Regions from separate parts of the Shewanella sp. Choline-02u-19 genome, predicted to be linked through region 4. Evidence: predicted binding sites of a transcription regulator. Region 4 holds the regulator's gene; each other region holds the start of a gene.
The links. Region 4 encodes sigma-54, which starts transcription at its own class of promoters, with help from an activator protein. Its sites were predicted from a motif close to GTTGGCACGNNNNTNGNNT; they were not measured.

Region 1 (5,722 bases), on a different contig from region 4:
GCAACGAGTACAACCTTCATTACCATTACGATTATGTGCGCAGATGTCGCTATTAACTTTGATATAACGCGGCTTGTCGAACTCGCCGATTAGATCGGGTAACTGCTCAATTGCTTCGGCTAGTTTGACTTGATCTTGGCCAACATAAAAATAGCCAGGCGGTAGCATTTCAAGGTTAATACAAGGACTCATGCTCAAATCAAGAATCAAGTCGAAATGCGCTTTACGAATAGCAACAACACTTAAATCCGCACTACCCTCTTCATGTTCAACTTTAACTTGGAATTGACCAAGGAAACCTTTTATCTCGATAAGCTTGTTGTAATAGCTCTCAACATCTTCAGCTGAAGTCATGACGAGCTCTAAATGTGCTTCGTCTTGGCTAGTGATGGCTTCGTTTGCCAAAATGGCACACTTACCCATGTGGGACAATTTGTCGGCTGCTAGACGCGCCAAGTCTTCTGGCCCGATAACGAGCACATTGCCCTCGGTGGTATAACTCACGGTCGGTGGGATTAGATTTTGAATAACCTGGGTCCCAGCAAGAACCTGTTGTCGAACCTCTTTGAGTCCAACTTGTGTTTCACGATTGCTCACATTGCGTTCCTGAACAGTTCTTTGGCTGCTTCTATACTTATAAGTTGCTGTTTATTTAATGCGTCTATCATTAACGCCAGCTTTACCCTAAGTACAGCAATTCACATACCAATATTGTGGAATTAAAAACACTCTATACTGACGTTAAACAACTTTGTTTGTTATGGCGTCTGGGTGCTCTGGTTCATTTTGGGCTAATTCATCATCATCAACGTCCAAAATGTCCGATACCTGTTTAGTATCGCTAACAACTTCAGTTTCAACAGTATTTTCAGCGTCGGTCATCTCATCTGACTCAAGCTCTGAAACTGTTTCAATTTCGTTCTCCTCCTCATCATCTTTTTCTTCAACGACATGACGGAATACTTTCTTTGCCAATTCAGCAGATACTTCAGCCGACAACTTAGGTTGATTACTGTAGTCCAATGCATATTCAAGCAGCCCATCAATCTCACTAAAATGAGGCTGTTTCCAAAGGGCTTTTAGTGCAGCAGATTTAGCAGCAGGGTCTACGTTGGCGCCCATAAAGCTGGCAAAACTGCCACCAACTTCAATCTTTTCTGGATCTGGAAGGTCTTCCGCAGTGAGCAGTGTTTCTTCGCCAGACTCAATGACCTCAGCATCAGTACTTTCTGCTGTGGTTAACGTCTCTGACGGTGCGAGTTCAGCTGTTACCGATTGTTCCTCAACGGCTTCAGACACCTCTATATCAGCTTCCTGCTCTACTTTCTGTCGACGCAAGTTCCAACGTGACAGCAAACCACTCATGAGTTACCCGCTAAATGATTGGTACTTGGACCTTCATTCTTGCGTCGGTTAACATGTTTCGCGCGGCGATGAGCCTTGATTTCGACTTCACCATGACGAGTAATAAACGCTTCAATCCAACACGCGATAGCGGGTGGCATCAGAATATTAAGCACCGGGGTATCGCCTTCTAGGCAGCTTGCTGCAACATTTTGATCAGCTGATAGGGCTGCGGGGATCCAGTCACCGTCATGGTTTTCATCACAAACGATGTATAACATAGCGTTATCCATGTCGATATTGATACGGTAACTACCGCGTTCGTCTTTATGCAGTTCTAGCAAGACGAGAGTGGCACCTTCTGGTGCGGCGTGGGTAGCAGGAAGGATTTGATCGACTTCCCACTGTACTGAGGTCCATCTTCCGACTTGTGTCTCAATCTTTTTAAGAGAAACGTACATTGGCCATTGGCTTTCGGTATGTTGCATTCAGTCTCCGTCTTGCCTGAGATGGCTGCCTAAATGACAGACCAACTAAATAGATACTTATCTAACAAAGCAATTTATGTGCCACACAGTTTGGGCAAAATAGTTTGAACTGGATCAACTAATATCATCCAAGACTAGGACATTTTGTCCAAATAGCAATCTGCAATAGGACATAAAAGGGCGACTGATAGCTAATAAATGTGATCTGCCACTAACTTTATCTCTTATAAAGTTAGGTACAGATATTGCTTAGTATTAGACGCATTTAATTCTCTTAACTGATGATGGGCTATATGACAGCAAACAAGAGCAACCCAACTTTAATCAAAACTAACACCGAAGTCCCCCTGACAATTGCAGTGACAGCAATTAATGAGAAGGGCGAAAAAGTGGATAAATTTATTGCTTGCGAACGCCCACTCACTGTTTATTTAAACTGGCGTCCGATAGTAACCTTGATGACATTAGGTGCCAGAGCAGAAGCTCTTGCGTTAGGTTATCTCAAGAATCAGGGCTTTATTTCTGACCTGAGTAAGCTCGAATCTGTCATTGTCGATTGGGATGTGAGCTCAGCCGCGATTATTACCAGTGAGACAATCGAAGATTTAGATGAAAAACTATCGGAGAAAACAGTCACTTCAGGTTGTGGCCAAGGGACGGTATACGGCAGTTTTATGGCTGGCCTCGATGACATCAATCTGACAACACCACAAATTAAACAAAGTACAATTTATAGCTTACTTAATAATATAAGTGCCTATAACGAAACTTATAAGAATGCCGGCGCCGTGCACGGTTGCGGTTTATGCCAAGGCGACCAGATAAAAGGTTTTGTTGAAGATGTCGGTCGTCACAACGCGGTGGATACACTTGCTGGTGAAATGTGGCTTAATCATGATTTCGGACACAACAAATTATTTTATACCACTGGGCGCTTAACCTCAGAAATGGTGATTAAAGTTGCCAAGATGGGCATACCCGTTCTGCTTTCTCGAAGTGGCGCCACGCAAATGGGGTTAGAGTTAGCACAACAAATGGGGATTACTATGATAGCTCGCGCTAAAGGTCGCCACTTTTTAGTTTATAATGGTGCTGAAAACATTGAATTTGATGCTATTTAACCTGCCAAATGATGACCAAACGATTTTGCGCCACAAGGACAGAAAATGACTGAGCCAACAGAACTGATCTACATGAGTGCTAGACAGGTCTCGGAGTATCTTGATCTCAATGAGAAAAAAGTCTACTCAATGGCGAATGATCGTATTCTCCCTGCGACTAAAATTACTGGTAAATGGCTCTTTCCTAAAATATTAATTGACCGTTGGATTATGGACTCTTGCCACAGCGGTATGCTATCAGATCGTATGCATATCACTGGCAGTGATGACCCTTTACTGTCGATGTTGGTCGCTCGCATGATGTCGCAGGTCGGTAAAAGTGAGCTCATCAGTTATAGCTCCACGGGCTCCCGTCTGGGGCTAGATCTATTATCTCGTGGTTATGCTGATGTATGTACTTTACATTGGGGCAGCGTTGAAGAGCGTGCAATCCGTCACCCTGCTTTACTGCAAGGTTACGCAAACCACCAGCAATGGGTGATGGTGCATGGTTATACCCGTAAACAAGGCTTAATGATGCGCCCCGATATGCATCACCGTTGCCAAGAACTGGACAAAATATCCCAACAGTCTTGGCGCTGGGTTGCACGTCAGGCTGGTGCTGGCAGTCAACAGCACTTAGAGCAATGGTTAATGAAGCAAGGCGCTGCGTTTGAGCAATTAAACTCAAGTTTAGTGGCACAAAGCGAGCGAGAACTTGCGGGTTATATTGCCAGAAGTGATGCGGATATCGGTTTCGGTTGTCAATCTGTAGCACTTGAAAGTGGTTTAAGCTTTGTGCCATTGGTAACAGAGTCTTTTGATTTTGTTATGCCACAAGGCATTTACTTCAGACGTCAGCTGCAACGTTTATTCAATTTACTGGCCGAGCCACAAACAAAGCAATTAGCAGCAACACTCGGTGGGTATGACTTAACGGATTGTGGCAAACTCCTTTGGAATGGACAATAAGCCCACTGTCAAAATGGTTTACAGGGTGTGCCCTGGTGAAACACCATTTGCCAAACCTCTTGGTGGTTACGCCAAATAGAGCTTCGCATAGAAAAGCTGGTGATGTTATTACCAGCTTTTTTTAGCTTGGCGCGATAAAAGACCTGACATAACCCAGCTTTGAGCTCTCGCACTTCAAAATGGCTGGTTTCAATATACGGGGCGCGTTCATCCGGTAATCGAGCGAGTACTTCCGCTTTACCAAAACGACAACCCGTTGCGGTAAACTCCATAAAGTCATCACTAATTAGACGTTCTAGCTCCCCCCGAGATGCTCTCACCTCAGGCTTCTGCAGATATAGCTCCAACTGTATGAGTAGATGTTCTAACTTGAAATTCACCACTAAACCCAACTAACTCAACCACATTGCTATCAGTCTAGGCTAAGTTTTGAAATAATTGAAATAGTTCAGCCGGTTATTTCGAACTTTAAATACACACCGGTAAGAAAGCGCATTAATAGCTTAAAGTTGATCCCGATATTGCTGCCATAACTGTTGCTGCTCAAGCGTTAAAAATGTCCAAGCCAAAATACGGGTAATTTTGTTACCTTGGTGCATCTCAATCACTTTAATCTCGCGCGCTTTAACTTTTTGCAGTAACGATTGCGCAGGCTTTAAATTCTCTTTTTTAGATACTAAGGTAGTGAACCATAAACATTGATCGGCAAACATTTGGCTTTCGGTGATCATGTTACTCAAAAACTGCCTCTCGCCGCCTTCACACCAAAGCTCCGCTTTTTGACCACCGAAATTAAGCACTCCAGAATCAGCTTGTGGTACTGCAACTGTACTTTTCTGCCCAAATTTAGCGGCACGATTTGCGGCAAGGTTAGTGAGTTTACGTGTTGTCCCGGCATTCGCTTCGGCAAGAGATGCGTGAAAAGGCGGGTTACAGATAGTGACATCAAAACGGTCACCCTTACCAATAACACCTTGAAATACATGTTGGGAGTTACACTGTAATCGAGAGGAAAACTTGTTACTAAGATCGGGGTTATTAGCAAAAATTTGTTGGGCATTGTTGATTGAAATAGGATCAACATCGCTACCAACAAATTGCCAGCCATAAGATTGGATCCCCAACAGCGGATAAATAACGTTCGCCCCGGTACCAACATCCAACGCCCTAATTTTTTCACCTTTAGGCACACGCTGCTTACTCAATTTGGTTATCGCTAGCAGATCAGCTACATGATGAATGTAATCTGCCCGTCCCGGGATCGGCGGGCATAAAAACCCTGACGGAATATCCCAAGCATCTACAGCGTAATGATGCTTAAGCAAAGCAGCATTGAGTGCTTTAACCGCTTTAGGCGCAGAAAAATCTATCGATAAATTACCAAATGCATTGGTACTCACAAATGGCTTAAGTTCGCCATAACTGTTCATTAACGCGGGAAAGTCATAGCCTGCATTGTGAAGATTACGCGGATGCATCCCTTTATTTAGCTTTGGAGCGGGCTTGTCAGTTGTCACAGATGCTAGCGTAGTAGGCGTTTTCGTCGGTTTATTCATGTTCACTCTGCTGCATAACTTCACTATGGCGACGTAAAAATCGATATCGGCTAAGGTGATTTTAATCGTATAGATATTTAGTAAAAAGTAGATTAACCACCAGATCTTTACCTGTTTCTTGTTCTAGTAGGCGATTGACCATCTCATAGCACTCTCGCCTAATTTCCTCTTTACCAGTCAACGACTTCACTTTGTCTTCAGTTTGATTACCCAAAATCTCTACGATCGCGGCTCGTAATAACGGATCGTGTCTTTCCAAACT
Region 2 (5,722 bases), 770 kb from region 4:
TTAATGACTGACCAACGGGCTGTTTGGGGTTTAGCGTTTTCACCCAAAATCCAATAGTTGTAGAGAGTATCGACATAACCGGATGATTTTTGGATCTCAAGCCAACTATTGAGGAATGTTTGCAACGAAGCATTGTCTCTTGCGACCGCATACGATGCGGGGAATGACTTAATCTCTTCTCGATTATAAAGCGTGGTGTATTCTGGGTACAAAATAGTCCAGGTCTTACCCGCTTCAAGGCTGATCATTAACCCATCCCATGTTTTGCCATCATCTTCAAAGAACAAACGGTCAGATTGAATCATTTCAAACTCAAAGTTGGGAAACTTCTCTTCAAGCTGAGGAATAATAGAATAGCTGCCTACCGACGCTATTTTAATCGTGCCCGCCTGGCGCAACATTTTATCGGTTTTAAATTCATCGGCTCGATGATCTTTCACCACAAATGAGTAATGAAGATTTAGCACTGGAGTGGTAAAACCGACGAACTCTATCCGCTTCGTGGTCATTTGCAGCCCTGAAATGGCAATATCGAACTGACCTTTATTTATGGCACTCAATACGTTACCAAAGGTATAAGGCACAAACGCAATTTTGACTTCCATTTCCGCCGCCAGCTTTTTCATTAATTCAACATCAAAACCGACGAGTTGATCTTGCGCATTATAAAAAGAAAATGGGACTTGGATGGGGTTATATCCGACTCTTAATATGCCACTTTCTCTTATCGCTTCTAAGTCTCTTGGGCCCGTTGCTTGTGCCAATTCGTCCCATCTAAAGGCGGTGACCTGATCGGGAACCTTCTCTGCTGCGCTCATCTGAGCCACCACTTCATCCATGTTGTATTCAGTATTAACGATACTACTGAGTAGCCAGCTAGACGCTAATAAGCTGACGCCGAATACCACTGGTGTTAATGCGCTATACATAATTAATCTTGCCATGCTGACTTTTGCAATGCCGACCAGCATCGCGGTACCACCCACGGCAAGAATGAATATATTCATCGCCGCTAGCAAAGAGGTAAAGCGGCTAGTAAATAAGCTCGACACCATATAAAGCTGAAATAGATCCGATGACAGCTCAAGTGAATCGAGCAGCATTGGAATGGTTAAATATACACTACCAAATAGACTAATTAGGCCATTTATCGACATAGGTACATAAGTTAAAAAATCAATATCTTCACCTGAAAACCAAGCGGCAAACAGCACAAAAACAATGGTCAATAACTTACCCAGATTAGGAAAACTAAAGACTACAGGGATAATAATATTGGCATAGTCATCTGTTTGTTGATTACCAATATTATATTTATGAAACAATTCCTTAGTTCGCTGGATAAGCAGTGGGATAACAATAAAAATATTACCTGCAGCGAAAGCGGTAATCATGGCATCTTTGGCAATGCCAGTAATGTCTCGGTACGAGAAAGGGGTAATCGTCGCTAAAATCGCTGGCAATACCCAATAGGTTAAAATTATTGTCATCACCACATGAGCCACAAAATACACTTGCAGCTTTTGAAACTCCTCAAAGTCCATGGTTCCTGCCGTGGCAGCAGTCATGGCAAAAATACCAATCGGCATCAGTTTTACAATGCTTTGAGTGACCTTATTAAATGCCTCACCAAGCAGTTGCATTGGTCTCATCAAGGAATCTTTCTTGTCTATTGAGATAAGCGCAATACCGGTTGCAACACAGAACAATACTATCGCAGGGATATAACTATTAGACAGCGAGAAAAACGGATTTGAGGGAATATAGATATCTAATAGGTTAATCGAATTTGGATCTTCTAGCGCTGTTAAACTGAAGAACTCACCCGCTTGCCAGTCAGGAAAAGTATATTTTATCAGGTACATGGTTAGTAAACCAAACAACCAGATCACCAACATCAGCTTACCCACTTTAACGCCCAGCGACTTTGCTTGGACCATGGTTAAACTGCCTAAACTGGAGATAAGTGAAACGATGATATAGGGGATAATCGTCATTTGAAGCAGCTTGATAAACGCATCACCAATAACAGACATCCACGCAAGCATCTCACCAAAGAACAGCCCTGAAGCGATCCCGGCCGCAAATGACAGTAAAACCAATGTCGACATGCTCATCTTTTTTTTAGGTTTTTCTATCACCGATGTTGCGAGCTCGCTATCATCCTGTTTATCGGCTACCGTTGTTTTATCGACCATAATCAGCCTGTCCTTTTATTTGATGCTTACTTGAAGAGGCACAATGTCATCTTCAGCAATTGCGTCGTAATAGCATTCCACGTATTGACCAATTTTTTGTGCAGGGCTAAATAATGCTCTTGCTCGACGGCGACCGGCTTGCCCCATCTCTTGCTGCTTATCAGGGTCGCTCAAGATCCCTTCCATTGCTTTCGCCATCCCTAATGCATCATCCGGATCAAACATAAAGCCGCTGACGCCTTCCTCTACGACTTCCGGGACCCCATCAACATTGCTGCTGACGGTTGGTACTTCACAGGCCATCGCTTCAAGTAATACCATGCTAAATGACTCTCTATAGCTTGGTTGGATCATGCAATCAGCATTGGGGAGAAATGACTCCACATGCGTAACCGATCCCATGAAGGTGACGTGCTGCAAAATATCTAGTTTTTCACACTGCTCTTTAATCTTATCGATATAAGGCCCGCTTCCAAGTAGGACTAAACGAGCATTTACCTTTCTAAGTAGCAAGTAAAATGCCCTAACGACGGTATCGGTATTTTTAAGCGCCCTAAAATTAGAGACATGCATCACCACTTTTTCGTCATCCATTGCCATTTGTCGGCGGATATTAATGTCGGCACTTGTTGGGGTGAAAACGGCTAGATCAATGAAGTTATGAATCACTTCTATTGTTTTGTCTTTTTCAAAATGGCTATAAATATAGTTTCGTTGATAAACTGAAACCGTGGTCACTTTAGTGCTTTTATGAATACTAAATTTATTCAACGGGTAAAGTGGTTTGTCTTGACCAACAATAGTGACATCGGTGCCGTGAATAGTGGTGACGGTAGAAAATTTGTGGGTACTTATCTCACAGGCGAGATACGCACATAACGAATGCGGGATTGAGTAGTGAGCATGAACAACATCCAGTTGATATTGCTCTGCAACTTCGACTATTTTTGCAGTTAAAGCAAAGGTATATAAAGGATCAGAAAAAAGCGGATAGTTAATAGCTTCGACAGAATGAAAAAACAATCGTTGAGAATCTTCAATCAGCTTGAATGGTCTGACACTGGAAATAAAATGAACTTCATGGCCAAGCTTTGCCAAGCCAAGACCCAATTCCGTTGCAACTAAACCTGAGCCACCGATGCTGGGGTGGCACACAATCCCTATGCGCAATTTCGACATAAATTTACTACCACCTAAACAATAGTTAATAAAATGTTACGTACCGATAAAACTTAGCATTGATATAGAGTTAAGCCAAGTAGTATGAAAAATATACGCCCTCTCTTCGACCATTATTCACATGAATCCGTAGATATTAGCCCCTTTTATCCCACCCGTAGCTGTCATCTCTATTTGCAAAATGCGAATAAGAGTTCTTAAAACAAAACCAAAAACACATAAAATGTTGATAAATAATGATTTTAATTATTGGCACGGCTTATGCTCTATTCAATTTACTTTGATAACGTTACAGCGAGAGAAGCATTATGAAAATATCCAAATCTATTTCATCTAGCTGCAGTTCACCTTTAATTCTGAGCCTTCTTATATCAGCGAATGTTAATGCGTCTGAGCCATTTAGCGCTTGTCCAACAGAAGCTTTTGTCATTCAAAAACAATCAAATACTCCAAAAAGCTACGGCGTAAACTTAGCCACGGGTAGCTACACCGTATTGTCAGACGATATGGGCACAGGTAGCGGCTACAACGGTGTCGGTTTTAACTATCATGATAACTATATTTACGGTTGGGATTATTCAAATGCGACACTGGGCCGAGCTGGCGATGATTATCAAATTGCTGCTCTTAATGTTATTAAAGATGCATCCGCCGCAGCGGCAGGTAATTTTTATGTTGGTGACGTTGCGGTGACTGAAAACATTTGGTATGGATACCGTAAAGGTAAAGGGATGTTTAAAATCCCACTCGATAACCCTGCCAGTTACAACATGACAATCATTCCCGGCAGTAAGAATTTTGCCAATTATAATATTACCGATTTAGCCTTTCACCCTACTGATGGCTACGCCTACAGTATTAGCAATGGCTCTACGGGTAAGCTACTTCGCATCGATACGACTACCGCAGAAGCTACCGATTTAGGCCCAGTCATCACCTCTAATTCAGGTAACTTTATATTTGGCGCACAATTTTTTGATCCTGATGGCAACTTATATGTCAGTAATAACAGCAACGGTAATATCTACAAAGTTAACGTAGAAGAAGCATCTCCTAGTGCTGTGCTATTTGCTTATGGACCCGCCTCTTCTAGTAATGATGGCGCACGATGTGCTTTAGCCGAAGTTACCGTTGGCGAATCAGTCGATTTTGGGGATGCACCTGATTCATACGGGACACTGCTGGCATCAAATGGTGCCCGACACGCAATGTCAGACAGCCTATACCTCGGTGCCTCAGTGGATAATGAATCCGACGGATATGTCTCCCCTTTATCTGATGATGCCAGCGACAGCTCTGATGATGAGGACGGCGTTTCAATGCCAACAGGTTTTGAGCTTGGTGAAAGCGCCATATTATTGGTTACAGCAAAAGGTGGAGACGGTTACCTCAACGCTTGGTTTGACTGGAACCAAAATGGCGCTTTTGATTTAGAAGAACAGATCATTTTGGGCGAACCGCTCGATAACGGTATCAATACTATCAGTATTGAAGTACCCACTTGGGCTAAAGAGGGACCCACTTGGGCACGTTTTCGTTTAAGTACCCAACAAGATATCACTGCAACAGGCGGAGTCGGAGATGGCGAAGTTGAAGACTACGCCGTTACTCTCACTGAAACAGGCGTTACCATCAACTACTACCCTTCATCGTCAACTTATACCACCCTCGCTTATGAGGATCTGTACCCAGATCAAGGTGACTTCGATATGAATGACGTAGTGGTACAGCTGCGTATTATTGAATATGTTAAAGACAATAAAGTGCGACGTATCGGCTTCAAAGCGCAACTGGCTGCAATGGGAGCCGCTTACCACAATGGATTTGGTGTGCATCTGCCTGGCGTTGGTCGCAATAAAATTAAAGAGTCTTTAATTAATTGGACTATTGATGACATTGCACAAGATAGTTCGCCGTTAGAGACCGGGCAAACCAACGCAGTTTTTATCTTCACTCAAGATTTATCTGATTACGTCACGCTTGAACAAGGCTGCGAATTTCTACGCACCGAAACAGGCTGTGAGAGTGCTTTCAGAACCACATGGTCACTTGATATCCCATTTGACAGCCCTGTGTCTGAGAGTGTCATTCCAGCATTCCCTTATGACCCATTCATCTTTGCCACGCCAAATACCGATCATGGCTCTGCGGCTAAAAATGCAGTGGGAGCAAACCCTGGTCGTCAACTGGAGGTTCATCTGAAAAACCAAGCCCCTACAGATAAGTTCTCCAGCAATTACTTTGGTTACAGAGAAGATGCTTCCGACCCTAGCGCTGGTCAATACTTCCAGAATAAAAATGGCATGGCTTGGGCAATTGAAATACCTGTCACCTGGAAGCACCCA
Region 3 (5,722 bases), 2.6 Mb from region 4:
GCAGATATACCGCTCAGAGCAATGTTAAATGACATAGTTCACCTCTATCCTTGTTCAATTCGTTTTAGGAGAGGTTTATCTGCCTCTCTTATTAATATCTGTCGTGCGTTTACGATTCTGACACCGCTAATACATCACTAATCTTAATACCGCCAACGCCGCGCAAATTCAAAATAGCGCCGGTAGCTGCTGTCCCTAACGACACGCTCGTGACGTGAGCGTAAGTTGAAACGGGTAATTCTTCACTCTTGCCATCAACTTTACCCGTGACTTTTAGGGTGTAACTCCCTTCAGCAACAGGCTCGCCATTTTTACCCATACCGTCCCAAGTCACCTCAACGTTGCCGCCCGCACTGCCATCCACTTGAAAAGTAGATATCAGCTGACCAGATTCATCTTCGACGCGAACGGTTAAGTCTTTAATCGTTTCAGGTGTACTGACGACACCCTTTATGACCGGCTCTTCAGCTGAGATATAGCCGGTATCCGATGGGATAAGTACTTTTTGCCCAACCAGACCTGACGCTTGCAAGGCTTGGCTTGATGTCGTTAGCGCATTGAGGTTAACAATCTCTTCGTTAAGCTTGCTAATACCGTCAACGGTCGAGAACGATGCCATCTGTTGGATCATTTGATCATTGTCGACTGGCTTAAACGGATCTTGCATCGACAACTGTTGACTCAACAGCGAGAAGAAATCTTCTTGCGATAAGTCCTGACTATTGGCTTCAGGTATTGAATTTTCTGCAGGCAAACGCAAACTGTCTAAAAACGGATTACCCGTTGTCGGAGTCGACGTTGCTGCCGCGTTACTTTGTACCGTCGTCTGCGTCGCAGCTTGCGGCGTAACAGTGCTAGCACTTTGTGGCTGGCCTGTTGCAGATTGCGTGTTATTGAGCGGATTAATAAGGCTCAAAATTTACCTCCAGCTTTCACTGAGTTTATTTACCAATTCTAAGGGTTTGCTGAAGCATCGATTTTGCAGCTTCAGTCACTTGTACATTCATCTGATATGAGCGAGAGGCAGAGATCATGTCGGCCATCTCCTCCATCACATTGACATTGGGCTTATAGATAAAGCCATCAGTGTCGGCCATTGGATGACCTGGCGAGTATTCTTTATTTAACGGTAAGTCACTTTCAACAATTCCCTTAACGGCAACGGCTTGTGAAGCACTTTGATGCTGTTGAGCTTGGTTCATTTCAGCTTCAAAAATAGGATGGCGAGCACGATAGGTCTTACCCACACTGCTAGATACAGAGTCTGCGTTGGCAATATTACTGGCCGTGGTATTGAGTCTGACCGATTGCGCCGACATACCTGAACCTGCGACGTTAAAAATATTAAATAAACTCATAATTATTCGCCTCTAATCGCTTTTTTCATGCCTGAAAACTTGCTGTCGAGAAAACCGAGTGACATTTGATACTCAAGGGCATTTTTCATGAAGGCTGATTGCTCCTCTTGAATGTCTACTGTATTACCGTCACCGGTGTCTGGCTGATTCGGTACCCGATAAGCGACATTTTGCTGCGTTAACGCGGCTAAATCGAAGTGCTTGCTATCGCTCTTGGTCATGGACAAGCCCGATTGACGTGACTGCGCTGAATTCATTGCTTTAGCAAAATCAACATCGCGGGCTTTATAGTTTGGTGTGTCGGCATTGGCAATATTTGAAGATAGGACCTCTGCACGTTGAGAGCGTACGCCCAAAGTGTACTGATGAACGCCTAATGCACTATCAAAATTAATCGCCATAAAATTGCCTCCTCAGCTCGATAGCTAGAATAAAGCAATTGGTGTGCCAAATTAGTCTAAAAGAATGAAAATAGACGATTTACTTAGAGGGTAGCGCTATAGCGGCGGGATGATGCGGATAAACAGGGTGTCAAAAATGCGTTGATTGCACTTCAACACCCACAACAATAAGCTTAAGTTCGTTTTTGGTAATAGATGCCAGGATTACAGCGCACCATATCAAACTCATCAGACAAACCGGCAATAGACTCTGACGCACCCAAGAAAAGAATACCTTTAGGGTTCAGTGCGGCAGCAAATTGCCGCAATATTTTCCGCTTTGCCTCTGGAGAGAAGTAGATCAATACATTGCGGCAAAAGATAATGTCGAACTTGCCGAGCAAGGTATAATTTTCGAGCAAGTTGTGAGCTCGAAAATTAACCAATTGCTTCACATTGTTCTTAATCACCATATTACCCGATGGCAATGCATCAAAAAAATGACGTTTTCGTTCATCTGATAAACCACGGGCTAACGCTAAATTGTCATACTCCGCTTTTTTACAGCGCTCAAGCATCGTCGGCGAGAGATCCGTCGCCAATATACTCGCTCCACCGGGCAGTGTTCCAGGTTTACGCTGCTGATATTCCAGAATCGTCATGCTTAAAGAATACGGCTCTTGCCCCGACGAACAGGCAGCTGACCATATTTTTACCGGTCGACCGAGTCGGCTGTAATTGGGCAAAATGGAATTAAACAGCAACTCGAAAGGATAGCGGTCGCGAAACCAAAGAGTTTCGTTGGTTGTCATGGCATCGATAACTTCAGTGCGAAGTTGACGCTCTGTGGGTTTCATTGAATGCTTTACAACATCCGATAAAGAGGGAAGATTATACTTGCCCATTAGCGGCGCCAATCGACTGCGCACAAGATATTGCTTGCTGTCACCGAGCACAATACCGCTGTGCTGCTCTAAAAACAGTCTAAACTGATGGTACTCGTTTTCAGCAAGTGATTTATTCGGCACTCTGTATCCTAAATATCAATAAAACAAGTCGCATAAAAGGCGCAACTTTACAACAATCGCTGGGTTATACATTAGCCATCTCGGAAACACAAGCAAGACTTGGTTTCCGCTGGCTTTGCTGTGAACTTAGCCCTACGCGTTATAAACTTAAATGTTTGTTTACCGCGGCGGCTAACTCATCAGGGTTAAACTTAGCAATAAAGTCATTAGCGCCCACTTTTTGCACCATCGCCTGATTAAACACGCCACTAAGCGAAGTATGTAACACCACTTTGATGTTTCTAAGCTTAGGATCATCACGTATTTCAGCGGTGAGGGTATAACCATCCATTTCAGGCATTTCAATATCTGAAATAATCAACGGAATTTCAGTCGACACGTCGTCGAGTTCCGCCGCTATTGCACGTAACTTTTCTAATGCTTCTTTACCATCTTTGGCAGTATCGATTTGCAGATCAAGCGAGGCTAACGCACGAATAATCTGTTTACGGGCCACCGATGAGTCATCTATCACCATAATGTGATAATGCTTATTTCTATCGATTGTCAGCTTCTCGTCTAACTCTTTACTGATGTTGGTATTGACGGGTGAAATCTCATCTAAGATTTTCTCAACATCCAAAATCTCCACTAACTCATTATCAATCTCTGTCACGGCCGTCAAATATGAGCCACGTCCGGCGCCTTGTGGTGGCGGCATGATCGCTTCCCAGTTCATATTGATAATACGTTCAACCGAACTGACCAAGAACCCCTGCACACTGCGGTTGTACTCAGAAATGATAATAAAGCTGTTCTCAATGTTCTCAATTGGGCGGCCGCCTGTTGCAGCACTCAAATCAATCACTGAAATGGTCATGCCGCGTACATGGGCAATGCCACGCACACTAGAGTTAAGTCTAGGTAAGCTTGTTAACGGAGGGCATTGCAGCACCTCTTTTACCTTAAATACGTTAATGCCGAATCGTTGACGTCCATTAAGTTTAAATAACAATAACTCAAGTCGGTTTTGCCCAACCAATTGCGTTCGCTTATTTACTGAATCAAGAATGTTCGACATAAAATTTGCCTTGTACTTACTTTTTATCGGTTAAATCTAAAAGATTAAATTTAGGTGTAGTTAACGCTTATTTCGTTGTTCTTTCGCATCCATATTGTCAATACTGATCAATATAAACTCATCCCTACATTTAGGCATACTACTTGCTTAGTTAGCACTATCTGATTCAAACGTTGCGACATCAGTCAACTTTATGACGCCCAACGATTTAATGAGTTCGCTACCGACATTCTACAATTAACACGACTTAGGTGCATTCTAGCGAATCAAGCTAATGTATTCATTATGAAAATAAATTTTTGGTTACTTTCTACCGTACTTTATTTCCCTGTAATCACTATTGCAGATGCCAATCAGGTTGCTAGTGTTCCCTCTTTATCGACCATTTCTCGATTAGCTATAGCGGCAGTTGAAGAAAAAATTGAAGCGCCAGAAAAAGCGAAGGTCAATATCACGCCGCAAAAATTAGATACCCGCGTCAGCTTGCCTAATTGCTTTCTGCCGATAAAAGCAGAAATAGCCAGCGATCGAGCAATAAGGCGTAACAATACGGTCAAAATAAGCTGCGACAGCCCAGACTTGAGTTACCCATGGCAAATATTTTTATCGGTAAGGGTCGATATTCTCTACCCGGTAGTGGTGGCTAAAGCCACCTTAGGCCCTGGCGATTTAATCTCACAAAGCGATGTAGCCATTGACTATGTCGAGCAAAGCACGCTGCGAGGTCAACAGTTTGACCAATTAAGCCAAGTGGTCGGCGCGCGGCTTAAACGTCGAGTCGCACCACAGCAACCTATTTTTAATAACCATCTGTGCGTTGTTTGTAAGGGCGACACTGTCTCTATCATTGCACGGTCTCAAAACTTCGAAATAAAAACCGTCGGCGAAGCATTACATGATGGCAATTTAGGCGACAAGATTCGAATTAAGAACAGCCATTCACATAAAACCTTAAACGCAAAAGTCATTGCGGTTGGCCAAGTTGAAGTAAGAATGTAAAATAACATTAAAGTTAACGGTTATCGCGCCGATAGCATGTGTAAGAAAGTCTCTTTATTCAATGTTGGATACCAAAATGGCTATGGATATTAAACACGTAAATAGCGCTGCTACAGCGCGCATCAACACCAGTAATGCCGGCAAAGGCTCTGCATCACAAAGCGCGACAGCAGCGCCAGTGCAAACTGCGGTGGCACAAAAAACTGACTCGGTGTCAATTACACCGCAGGCACAACAGATCCAAAATGTGCAAACTAAGATTGCCGACATGCCCGATATTGACCAAAAGAAGGTTGATGAAATTAAGGCTGCAATCGCTGAAGGTCGTTACAAAATCGATCCAGAAAAACTTGCAACTAATATCGCAAACTTCGAGAATGAACTTAGCGATTTAAACTAATGTCTCCGCAAACCGCGGATTAAGGCATAAAAGATAAGGCCATTATGACTAATTTATCTCATCTATTGAGCTCACAACATACCGTGTTGACTGAGCTTAAAGCCGTTATTAGCCAAGAAACAAAAGCGCTACAGTCTCAAGATGCTGACACATTGTTGTCACTTGCCAGTACTAAAGCGACCTTACTTGACAGCCTAAAGCATAACGATGAGATGATAGCGACTCAGCCAGATAAAAGTACATTAAAGACCGACGCCACATTATCTCAGCAAGTTAGTGAAACAAAAGCCCTGCTAGCCGAGTGCCAACAGCTCAACGCTGAAAACGAGTCTTTAATTGAATTGAGCTTAGCCAGCTTAAATCGCTTCTCTCAGGCGCTGCAAGTCAGTCGTAATTCAGCCAGCCTCACCTACGATGAAAAAGGCCGCACATCCAGTATTTCTAGCTTAGGTAATAATTTAAGTGCTTAGAAGCCGGTAAAATTCGATAAAAGCTAA
Region 4 (5,722 bases):
TCAAATTCTGAGGCTAAAACCACCAATTTTGTTGCCGCTCTGGCATGTAGCCCGAGCTTATTGCAGATGGTGACTTGCCGTTCAATCGTTGGCATTTTTTAACTCTCTATGGCTAGAAGTGACTTTATGTCGGCCTTTTTTGAAGTGTTCAGCGAGTCGTTCTGTGACATAAACAGAGCGATGCTGGCCACCAGTACAACCAATAGCGATAGTGAGGTAGCTGCGGTTGTTACGTTCTAAATCGGGTAACCAAGTCTCCAATAAATTCTCGATCTGCCAGATAAACTTATTGACTGTAGGGTGCAGATTTAAAAACTCTTGCACGGGTTTATCGAGCCCTGTCATGGGTCTGAGATCCGGCTCCCAATGTGGATTTGGAAGAAATCGAACGTCAAACATAAAATCAGCTTCAGTTGGCATGCCATGTTTAAACCCAAAAGACTCAAACTTGATCATCAACTCTTTATCGACGTTGCCTAATAAGATCTCACGTACTTGGTCATTGAGATCGTAAATATTGAGGGTAGAAGTATCAATATAATGGTCAACGATCTTAGCGAGCGGTTCCAACTGGCGCCCTTCAAGCTGAATTGCTTCTTTTAATGAAATGTTTGCATGAGACAAAGGGTGCAGACGACGAGTTTCGTTGTAGCGCTTGAGGAGCACTTCATCGCTAGAGTTTAAAAAGAAGCTCAATAACTCCACGCCTTCTGGCAAATTGGTCAGATGCTTAATCCATTCGTTCTCTTTTTCTGGCATGTTGCGGATATCAACACTAATAGCGACTAACTCTGAGTTACCAGAAAGTTGTTCAAGCAGGGTGCCCATCATTGGCAATGGTAGATTATCGACACAATAATAGCCGAGATCTTCTAGCATTCTTAACAGTACTGATTTGCCTGAGCCGGAACGACCAGAGACTAGAACGAGTTTCATCTTTTCACTACCTAATAAAAGTTAGAATTAATGTTTTATAAATGTATACGGGGTGTACAAGATTATAGATTAACTTTTTTCTGGCTTAAAGCAATAGCTTAGGCTAGTTGGTAATAATAAATAATATTGCTGTAATAAATGCCTAGGTCGTTAAATCTTACTGCTTGTATATCGGTAATCTCTAGCGACTTACGGACTTGAGTCCGTCGAGATAGTTGCACTTTTAGGTTTGTTTTTACCGCAGTTTATACATTATTTTGGCGAGGTGGGACGATACGGAGGCAATGCAGTTTAATTATTCTCCACAAATAGCCTATAACACGGCAACAATAGCTTAGGAACACTGGTTTAAGTGTTTCTAAGCTATTCCTACAAGAGTGTGTAAGCGTTTCTCTTTGCTCATGTCTTATACTTCTTGAACATCAAAAAATACGTAAAAACTAAGCTCGACAGATCAGAGACCTCTCACTATTGAGTGATTAAGTCGTATAACTCAGATTCACTCTTACTTTTTCTCAACTGCTTCACGATCGCTTTGTCGTTAAGCTTTTCTGCCATTGAAGACAGCGTCGCGAGATGTTGCTCACATTGATCTGCGGGCACTAACAGGGCAAATAATATATCAACCGGTTGCTTATCTATCGAGTCAAAAGATATCGGTGTTTCACATTTGATTAATATGCCCAATGGATGGTCAATATTAGCCAATCTCCCGTGAGGGATTGCTATACCGTTGCCTATACCTGTGCTACCCATTTTTTCGCGAGCCAACAGGCTTTCGAAAATCTCTTGTGAAGAAAGGGTAGGGTACTGGGCAGCGGCAATATCGCTGATGAGTTCCAGTACTTTTTTCTTACTGCCCGGAGTGGCACAGGTAGTGCATTCCGGCTGCAGGATGGTACATAGTTCCATCGTTAGTGTTTGGTCAGCTTCTCTTTGTGTTTAATAACCTGACGATCTAATTTGTCGATCAGGGAGTCGATTGCGGCGTACATGTCCGCATGTTCCGAAGTGGCAAAAACTTCACCTTTTTTCAGGTGAATTCGTGCTTCGGCAATCTGTTGCATTTTTTCAACATTCAATATGACGTGCACATTATTGATCTGATCGAAATGACGTTCAAGCTTTGTAAATTTTTCTTCAACATAACTGCGCAGTGACGCAGTGATTTCAATGTGATGCCCAGTAAGGTTAATTTGCATAGAAAGATTCCTCCAAGTGTATAATTTTAGTTATAAACTCTTGCGTTGGTTTGAGGGCGGGATCATCATTGCTTCGCGGTATTTCGCGATGGTACGTCGAGCAACTTTAATCCCCTGTTCTGCCAACAGTTGCGCCATTTTGCTATCGCTTAATGGTTTCTGTTGGTTTTCAGCTGCGACTAACTTCTTAATAAACGCTCTAATTGCTGTTGATGAGCACTCTCCACCGTCGTCGGTTCCGACATGACTAGAGAAGAAATACTTTAACTCGAAAATACCTCTAGGGGTATGCATATACTTTTGTGTGGTCACCCTTGAGATAGTGGATTCATGCATCTCTACGGCTTCAGCAATGTCGTTGAGTACCATAGGTTTCATGGCTTCATCACCATATTCGAAAAATCCCTGTTGGAACTTCACAATACAGTTGGAGACTTTTAGGAGGGTCTCATTACGACTCTCAATGCTTTTAATAAACCATTTAGCTTCTTGTAAGTGACTACGAATAAATTGGCCATCTGCTTGATTTTTTTGGCTACGAGCCATCGAAGCATAGTGTTGATTGACGTTGATTTTTGGCATGTAGTCGGGGTTGAGTTCAACCACCCAACGGCCTTTCTTTTTTGTCACTGAAACGTCGGGGATCACATATTCGTCTTTACTTCGCGTGACTGCCAGGCCCGGTCTTGGGTTCAAGGTTTGAATAAGCGTGATAGCATCACGCAGGTCATCCTCTTTGAGCTTAGTCTTACGCATCAATTGCCTAAAATCACGTCCAGCAATCAAATCTAAGTAATCTTTAATGAGCAGGCGAGCATTGTCTATATGGGGTGTTGTTTCTGCATATTGAGCTAATTGGATAAGCAGACATTCACTGAGATCTCTGGCTGCGACGCCGATAGGGTCGAAATGCTGCACGCGTTTGAGTACGGCTTCCACTTCGTCTATCTCGATCTCTGGATCGCCCATTGCTTCAAGAATATCTTCACAATTCTGAGTAAGGTAACCTCGCTCATCAACCGCATCAATAATGGCGGTGGCAATCGCTAGGTCATTATCAGAAAAAGGCGTTAGATTTTTCTGCCATTCAAGATGTTCGTATAAACCTTCAGTGGTTTCGCCTTGGAATGGCATATCATCATCGCGCATTCCGCCGGAGCTTGAATTCGAAGACACGGTATAGACTTCATCCCAAGTAGTATCCATTGGGAGTTCATCTGGCATTGAATCTTGCGTTAATGCATCAGAGGTGTCTACCGCAGCGCTATCCTGCTGTGGATCAACATCTGTGTTACTGCTGTATTCATTGTCGCTATCCGACTCTGAATAGCTGTCAGAGTCACTGGTGGTTCTATCTTCGTTGCTGATAGGCTCGCCATCGGATTGCTCTTCATCTAATTCAAGCAGTGGATTAGAGTCTAATGCTTGCTGGATCTCTTGCTGCAGCTCTAAAGAGGACAATTGCAAAAGGCGAATAGCCTGCTGTAATTGTGGAGTCATAGTTAGCTGCTGACCCATTTTGAGCTGGAGTGACGCTTTCATCTTACCGCTATTCCCTACACTGTAATTAAACGTTGAAGCTCGGTGATTTGACGAAGAGAGCTTAAAGAGTCAACACTTTGATTGTATTCATATACTTAGCTAATGCTATACAATTAAACCCGCATACTGTGGGTTAACTATAGCCTGAATTGTTCACCTAAGTACACTGCTCGAACCTGCTGATTATCTAATATCTCGGCAGGTGTGCCTTCTGCAATCAAATTTCCGTGACTTACGATATAGGCATGTTCACAAACGTCCAATGTTTCACGCACATTGTGGTCTGTGATCAACACCCCTAAGCCACGGCTTTTTAACTGTTCAATAATCTTTTTAATATCGATAACCGATATTGGATCAACGCCGGCAAAAGGTTCATCGAGTAGAATAAACTTTGGGTTGGCTGCCAGTGCTCGAGCGATTTCAACTCTGCGGCGTTCACCACCTGATAACGCCATGCCTTGGCTATCGCGGATATGGGTGATGTGAAACTCTTCGAGTAGGTGTTCAAGTTGCTCTTCACGCTGCTCGTTATTGATATCTTTGCGAGTCTGTAATACTGCCATGATATTGTCACGCACTGAGAGCTTTCTAAAGATGCTTGCCTCTTGTGGCAAGTAGCCAATGCCTTTACGTGCTCGGAGATGCATTGGGTCTAAGGTTAAATCATCGTCATCGATTAAGATCTGACCCTTGTCGCTCTGAACTAAACCAACAACCATATAAAATGTTGTGGTTTTACCTGCACCATTAGGACCCAATAACCCAACAATTTGCCCTGTTTTGACCGTTAAACTCACATCTTGAACAACGGCTCGGCTCTTATAACTTTTCGCTAAATTGCGTACGGTCAGCGTTTTTTGGGTCATTGCTGTTCCTGCTTTTTAATGGGTGCGGCTGGGGTTTCAGGCGTCTCTTCTTGATAAGCTTCAGGCTGAATGATAGTGATCACGCGATCATTACCTTTACCTGTACTTTCTGCGACTAATTTTTGTAGTCCGATATTGTACTTGATGCGGTTACCCGTGACTTGGCTGCCCTCTTGCTCCAAGGTTGCATTACCTAACAAGGTTAAGGTTCTTGTTGCCAACTCATAACGGATCTCTTTCGCACTTGCCATCGCCGGGCGGCCATCTTCCATCATTTGGGTATATGTCGCAGGATTACCCGTAGCCACGAGTATTTTTCCTGAGCTCGCTTCTTTGGAGAACACCCGTAATTCATCAGCCTTCATTTTAATTGAACCCTGAGTCACTTCTACAGGACCAAAAAAGATCACCTGATTATTTTTTATATCAGCTTCTTGGCTGGCAGCAGCAATTTTAACTTCTTGCTTTAAGTCATCGACTTGCGCGTAGCTACTAATGCTAAGCAGACACAACAGACCTGCAAGTATTGATTGATTGTATTTCATAACTTCCTTCTACTCCGCTATTGGGTTGCTAGCATGAGTGAGTATATTTGTTTTTTGAATCGCTTACTTAACATCGTAGATCCCTTCGACTTGACTGATCAACTTTACACTTTGGGCGTTAAGATCAGCATAAAGGCCTGTTCCCTGAATCACAAACTCATTACCAGTGACGTAAATGATTTCATCAGAGGTCATAACCATCGTCTCTAGATCAAGCTCTAAATAGGAGGTAGACAATGTTTGGATCGGCTCTTCTGGACTAATAGAATCGATAATAACATTGTTTTCCAATGAGACCTTACCGGTTAAATTGTTATGGGTTCCTTTAGCCGCGGTTAAACGCCATTGGGCTTGACCATCATCGGGATAGATCAAATAAACCGGGTCAGTGAAGTAAGTCATACTGGCTTCTTCAAAGTGTTCCATGTGCTTGGCGGTGACTTTGCTATTAATGAGACCCGCTTCATTGTATTCAGTGCTGCGCATATCATTGATGATGTAGTTAGGGCGTTCGCTTATATCAATGTCTAACGTTTGGTCGCTTTTTTTAGACTGCACTTGCCAATAAAGGATCAGTGCGGTGCCAAATAAAGCGATAATCGCTAGGGTGACGCGATTCATATGCTCA

Region 1: a site for sigma-54 is predicted at 2,065-2,083, ahead of CXF83_RS02270 (formate dehydrogenase accessory sulfurtransferase FdhD). Genes of this name have one in related genera too.
Region 2: a site for sigma-54 is predicted at 3,626-3,644, ahead of CXF83_RS16855 (LruC domain-containing protein). Genes of this name have one in related genera too.
Region 3: a site for sigma-54 is predicted at 1,792-1,810, ahead of flgB (flagellar basal body rod protein FlgB). Genes of this name have one in related genera too.

What each region holds. Positions count from the first base shown of each region.
Region 1 covers NZ_PJBE01000012.1:48,576-54,297, reverse strand. Annotated here, with positions in the region: gene CXF83_RS02285 (4Fe-4S binding protein) at 1-597, opposite strand, end outside; gene CXF83_RS02280 (DUF3306 domain-containing protein) at 742-1,365, opposite strand; gene CXF83_RS02275 (DUF3305 domain-containing protein) at 1,362-1,832, opposite strand; gene CXF83_RS02270 (formate dehydrogenase accessory sulfurtransferase FdhD) at 2,126-2,953, shown strand; gene CXF83_RS02265 (helix-turn-helix transcriptional regulator) at 2,999-3,904, shown strand; gene CXF83_RS02260 (nuclear transport factor 2 family protein) at 3,913-4,284, opposite strand; gene rlmF (23S rRNA (adenine(1618)-N(6))-methyltransferase RlmF) at 4,408-5,460, opposite strand; gene CXF83_RS02250 (flagellar basal body-associated protein FliL) at 5,522-5,722, opposite strand, start outside.
Region 2 covers NZ_PJBE01000013.1:2,335,323-2,341,044, forward strand. Annotated here, with positions in the region: gene CXF83_RS16845 (cation:dicarboxylate symporter family transporter) at 1-2,198, opposite strand, end outside; gene bshA (N-acetyl-alpha-D-glucosaminyl L-malate synthase BshA) at 2,214-3,377, opposite strand; gene CXF83_RS16855 (LruC domain-containing protein) at 3,686-5,722, shown strand, end outside.
Region 3 covers NZ_PJBE01000013.1:507,279-513,000, reverse strand. Annotated here, with positions in the region: gene flgE (flagellar hook protein FlgE) at 1-35, opposite strand, end outside; gene flgD (flagellar hook assembly protein FlgD) at 110-916, opposite strand; gene flgC (flagellar basal body rod protein FlgC) at 942-1,358, opposite strand; gene flgB (flagellar basal body rod protein FlgB) at 1,361-1,759, opposite strand; gene CXF83_RS08905 (CheR family methyltransferase) at 1,933-2,766, opposite strand; gene CXF83_RS08900 (chemotaxis protein CheV) at 2,906-3,826, opposite strand; gene flgA (flagellar basal body P-ring formation chaperone FlgA) at 4,112-4,825, shown strand; gene flgM (flagellar biosynthesis anti-sigma factor FlgM) at 4,902-5,225, shown strand; gene CXF83_RS08885 (flagella synthesis protein FlgN) at 5,270-5,695, shown strand.
Region 4 covers NZ_PJBE01000013.1:3,106,232-3,111,953, reverse strand. Annotated here, with positions in the region: gene CXF83_RS20285 (HPr family phosphocarrier protein) at 1-95, opposite strand, end outside; gene rapZ (RNase adapter RapZ) at 82-936, opposite strand; gene ptsN (PTS IIA-like nitrogen regulatory protein PtsN) at 1,405-1,848, opposite strand; gene hpf (ribosome hibernation promoting factor) at 1,851-2,138, opposite strand; gene CXF83_RS20265 (RNA polymerase factor sigma-54) at 2,169-3,680, opposite strand; gene lptB (LPS export ABC transporter ATP-binding protein) at 3,818-4,549, opposite strand; gene lptA (lipopolysaccharide transport periplasmic protein LptA) at 4,546-5,094, opposite strand; gene lptC (LPS export ABC transporter periplasmic protein LptC) at 5,158-5,715, opposite strand; gene kdsC (3-deoxy-manno-octulosonate-8-phosphatase KdsC) at 5,712-5,722, opposite strand, start outside.